2 regions of the Nocardioides sp. Leaf307 genome follow, and region 2 is predicted to be linked to the other one. Evidence: riboswitches for the same ligand, from Rfam matches in the RefSeq annotation. Region 2 holds a riboswitch; the other holds the start of a gene.

Region 1 (2,191 bases), on a different contig from region 2:
GCCGAGACGGCGGGCGTTGCGCCGCACCCGCTCGGCACGCCCGGGGTCGGCCTCGAAGGCCCAGGCCTGGAGCGAGGGGTGGGCGCGCAGCCACTCGATGCCGATCGAGCCGGCGCCGGCGCCGACGTCCCAGAGCACCTCGTGGGGCCGGGGGGCCAGGCGGGACAGGGCGCTCGCGCGCAGGTCGCGCTTGGTCAGCTGGCCGTCGTGCTCGAAGGCGTCGTCGGGCAGTCCGGTGGTCCACGAGCCCGTCGGCGTCACGTCGCCGCCGGTGGGGCGCACCTCGAGGGCGAGCACGTGCAGGGCGGGCACGTCGGCGGCGGCGACGTCGGCCCAGCCGCCGGCGGTGGCCTCCAGGCGCGACTCGTGGGCCGCGCCGAGGTCGCCGAGCACGGTGAGGGCGCTCGCGGCGTACCCCTCCTCGACGAGCAGGGCCGCCACGGTCGCGGGGGTGCCGGCGTCGGAGGTCAGCAGGAGCAGGCGCACACCGGGCGCGAGGTGTCGGCGCAGCCGGTCGGTGTCGCGCCCGACCAGGGTGAGCGCCTCGCACTCCTCGTCGGACCAGTGCATCCGGGCCCGGGCCAGCGCCAGCGAGGACACCGCCGGGTGCACGACGAGCCGCTCGCGCGGCACCAGGGCGCGCAGGGTGGAGGCGATGCCGGAGACGGTGGGGTCGCCGGAGGCGAGCACCACGACCTCGTCGTCGGCGTGGGCGGCCAGGGTGAGGGGCAGCGACGCGCCGAAGGGCCGGCCCCACGGCCGGCGGCGCTGGCCCTCGACGGCGGGCAGGAGGGCCAGCTGCCGGGCGCTTCCGAGCACGACGGACGCCTCGGCCACCAGCGCGCGGGAGGCCTCGGCGAGCGAGGACCAGCCGTCGGCGCCGATGCCGACGACGTCGACGCGCCGCGGTGCCGCTCCCCGCTCGGAGGCGTGCGGGGGGCCGTCGAGGGGGGACAGGTCGGGGGGCACGCTGCGTGACGCTATCGTGACCGCCACAGCTCCGAGGTGCCCCGAGGTCGCGAGACCGACGGGAGAATCTGGGAAGCCGGTGAGAGTCCGGCACAGGCCCGCTGCGGTGACCCGGGCGATGCGCGAGCGTCGACCCGGGAAGTCCGAAGACCGGCCTCGGGGTTCCTTTCCGATGGCGGACGAGCGGGAGCCTCTCATGCCACAGCACTACCCCTTCTCCGCCGTCGTCGGCTCCGCCGACATGTCGCTCGCGCTCGTGCTGAGCGCGATCTCGCCCGAGATCGGCGGCGTCCTCGTGCGCGGCGAGAAGGGCACGGCCAAGTCCACGATCGTGCGCGGTCTCGTCGGCGTGCTGCCGCCGATCGAGGTGGTCGCCGGCGACGCCTTCTCCACCGATCCCGCCGAGCGGCCCGACGCCCCGACCGAGCAGCGGCCGGTCAGGCTCGTCGAGCTGCCGGTCGGCGCCACCGAGGACCGCGTGCTCGGCTCGCTGCACCTGGAGAAGGCGCTCGCGCACGGCGCCGCGGAGTACGAGCCGGGCCTGCTCGCCCGCGCCCACCGCGGCATCCTCTACGTCGACGAGGTCAACCTGCTCCACGACCACCTCGTCGACGTGCTGCTCGACGCCGCCGCCACGGGCCGCGCCACCGTGGAGCGCGACGGGGTCTCGGTGACCCACGCCGCCCGCTTCGTGCTCGTGGGCACCATGAACCCCGAGGAGGGCGAGCTGCGCCCGCAGCTGCTCGACCGCTTCGGGCTCACCGTGGAGGTGGCCGCCCCCCGCGACCCGGCGCTGCGCGTCGAGGTCGTGCGACGCCGGATGGCCCACGACGCCGACCCCGAGGCCTTCGCGCGGCGGTGGGCCGCCGCCGAGTCCGACCTCACCCGCCGCGTCGCGGCCGCCCAGGCCCTGCTGCCCGACGTCGTGCTCGACGACGACGTGCTGCTCAAGGTCGCCGAGCTCTGCGCGGCCTTCGAGGTCGACGGCCTGCGCGCCGACCTCGTCACCGCCCGCACCGCGGTGGCCCACGCCGCCTGGCACGGCCGGACCCGCGTCACCGTCGAGGACGTGCGCGCCGCCGCCCGGCTCGCCCTCCCCCACCGCCGTCGCCGCAACCCCTTCGACGCCCCCGGCCTCGACGAGGACCTCCTCGACGACGTGCTCGGCCCCGAGCCCGACGAGGGGCCTGAGGACGACCCCGACGGGCCGGGTGAGGGACCC
Region 2 (2,191 bases):
TACGGCGGCCCCAGCGAGCTGGTCGTCTACCCGTGGAACGACCACGAGGGCGGGCAGTTCCACCAGGAGGCGGCCCAGCTGGAGTGGCTGGCCAAGCTCCTCGGCGGCCCCACCCCCGGCCAGGCCTGAGCCGTGCCCGCGCGGGTCACCGTGGCCGACGTGGCCCGGGAGGCGCGGGTCTCGGTGGCCTCGGTCTCCCGGGCGCTCCACGACGCCCCGGGCGTCGGCGCCGCGACCCGCGACCACGTGCGCGCCGTCGCCCGACGGGTGGGCTACGAGCGCTTCGCCCCGGCCGCCGACCTGGCGCACGGAGCGGGCCGCGGCTCCGGGCCCGGGGCGGCCACGATGGCCGACGTCGCGGCCCGCGCGGGGGTCTCGCCCGCCACGGTCTCGCGCGCCCTCGCCGGCTCGCCCCGGGTCAGCGCCTCCACCCGCGCGCGGGTCGAGGCGGCCGCGCGGGAGCTCGGCTACACCGTCTGCACCGCCGCGGCCTCGACCGCCCGGGCCCGGTGAGCGCGGCGCCGGGGGCGACCGCGGCGTGCTAACTTCGCCGCGAGCCAGAACACATCTGACGATGTGCGGGAATCCGGTGAGAATCCGGAGCTGACGCGCAGCGGTGAGAGTGACTGGTGGGACGACGCACCACTGGGCCCGTGGCCTGGGAAGGTGTCCCACCGGGACGAACTCGAGTCCGAAGACCGGCTGGCTCGCCTGACCGATGCCGGCCCGCGCGACTCGGGTCCCCGACAGATGCGAGACCCGCTGTGGCCGTGACCCGTCCCGCCCCGCCGACCGCGCCCGCGCGCGCCGCCGACCCGCCCCCGCCCGGCGTACGACGCGGCCCGCGGCTCGCGCTGCACCTGGGCCTGCTGGCGGCCCTGGCCGTCTCGCTCGTGGTGGCCCTCGCGCTCGGCTCGGAGCGGCTGCCGGTGGGCGGGGTCGTCGACGTGGTGCGCGAGCGCGTGCTGCACGGGCGCCCGGGCCCCGACCCGGTGCTCGACGTCATCGTCTGGGAGCTGCGCGCCCCGCGCGTGCTGATGGCGGCGGTGGTCGGCGCCGGGCTCGCGCTGGCCGGCACGGCGATGCAGACCCTGGTGCGCAACCCGCTGGCCGACCCCTACCTGCTCGGGGTCTCGGCGGGTGCCGGCGTCGGGGCGACGGCGGTCATCGCCTTCGGTGCGCTCGCCGCGCTCGGGGCGTGGGCGCTGTCGGTGGGCGCCCTGCTCGGGGCGCTCGGCGCGGCGGTGCTCGTCTTCGGGGTCTCGCTGGCCCAGGGCGGCCTGACCCCGCTGCGGCTGGTGCTGACCGGGGTGGTGATGTCGTCGGCCTTCTCGTCGGTCTCCAGCCTCATGGTCTTCCTCGGCGAGGAGCCCCGCGCGACCGAGTCGGTGCTCTTCTGGCTGCTCGGCTCGCTCGCGGGCGCGACCTGGGCGCAGCTGGTGGCGCCCGCGGCGGCGGTGCTGGTGGCGGCGGTGCTCGTCGTCGGCGTGCACGGCTGGCTCGACGCGCTGGCCACCGGCGACGACACCGCCGCCGCGGTCGGCGTGCCGGTCGCGGCGCTGCGGGTCGCGCTCTTCGTCCTCACCTCCGCCCTCGTCGGGGTGCTGGTGGCGGTCTCGGGGGGCATCGGCTTCGTCGGCCTCGTCGTGCCCCACCTGGCGCGCCTGGTCGTCGGCGGCGGCCACCGGGCGATGCTCCCGGTGGCCGCGCTCGGTGGCGCGGTCTTCCTGGTGTGGGTCGACGTGGTCGCCCGCACCGTCGTGAGCCCGCAGGAGATCCCGCTGAGCGTGGTCACCGGCCTCGTGGGCGCGCCGGTCTTCCTGCTGCTGCTCGGGCGCCGGCGCTACCACTTCGGGGGCGGGGCGTGAGCGGCCGGCCCGCACCGGCCCTGACGGCCCGGGCGCTGTCGTGCGCGGTCGGCGGGCGCGTCGTGCTGCGCGGTGTCGACCTCGACCTGGCACCCGGCAGCACCACCGCCGTGCTCGGCGTCAACGGCTCGGGGAAGACGACGCTGCTGCGCACGCTGGCGGGCCTCCAGCGCCCCGAGACCGGGGCGGTGCTGGTCGGCGACCGCGAGGTCCACGACCTGCCGGCGCGCCGCCGGGCGCAGGTCGTGGCGTTCGTGGCGCAGGAGGAGAGCCCGCCGGCCGACATGACCGCGGGGGAGTTCGTGGCGCTGGGGCGCCTGCCC

The links. Region 2 has a riboswitch for cobalamin ahead of ASF50_RS13420 (FecCD family ABC transporter permease). Riboswitches for the same ligand answer to the same signal wherever they lie in the genome.
Region 1: it holds a riboswitch for cobalamin, as region 2 does, so the genes downstream of both, ASF50_RS04190 (magnesium chelatase subunit D family protein) here and ASF50_RS13420 (FecCD family ABC transporter permease) in region 2, are expected to answer to the same signal.

The regions. Positions count from the first base shown of each region.
Region 1 is NZ_LMNY01000001.1:894,682-896,872, reverse strand. It holds gene cbiE (precorrin-6y C5,15-methyltransferase (decarboxylating) subunit CbiE) at 1-969, opposite strand, end outside; cobalamin riboswitch at 987-1,143, shown strand; gene ASF50_RS04190 (magnesium chelatase subunit D family protein) at 1,166-2,191, shown strand, end outside.
Region 2 is NZ_LMNY01000002.1:904,792-906,982, reverse strand. It holds gene ASF50_RS13430 (acetylxylan esterase) at 1-129, shown strand, start outside; gene ASF50_RS19720 (LacI family DNA-binding transcriptional regulator) at 133-513, shown strand; cobalamin riboswitch at 542-722, shown strand; gene ASF50_RS13420 (FecCD family ABC transporter permease) at 855-1,868, shown strand; gene ASF50_RS13415 (ABC transporter ATP-binding protein) at 1,865-2,191, shown strand, end outside.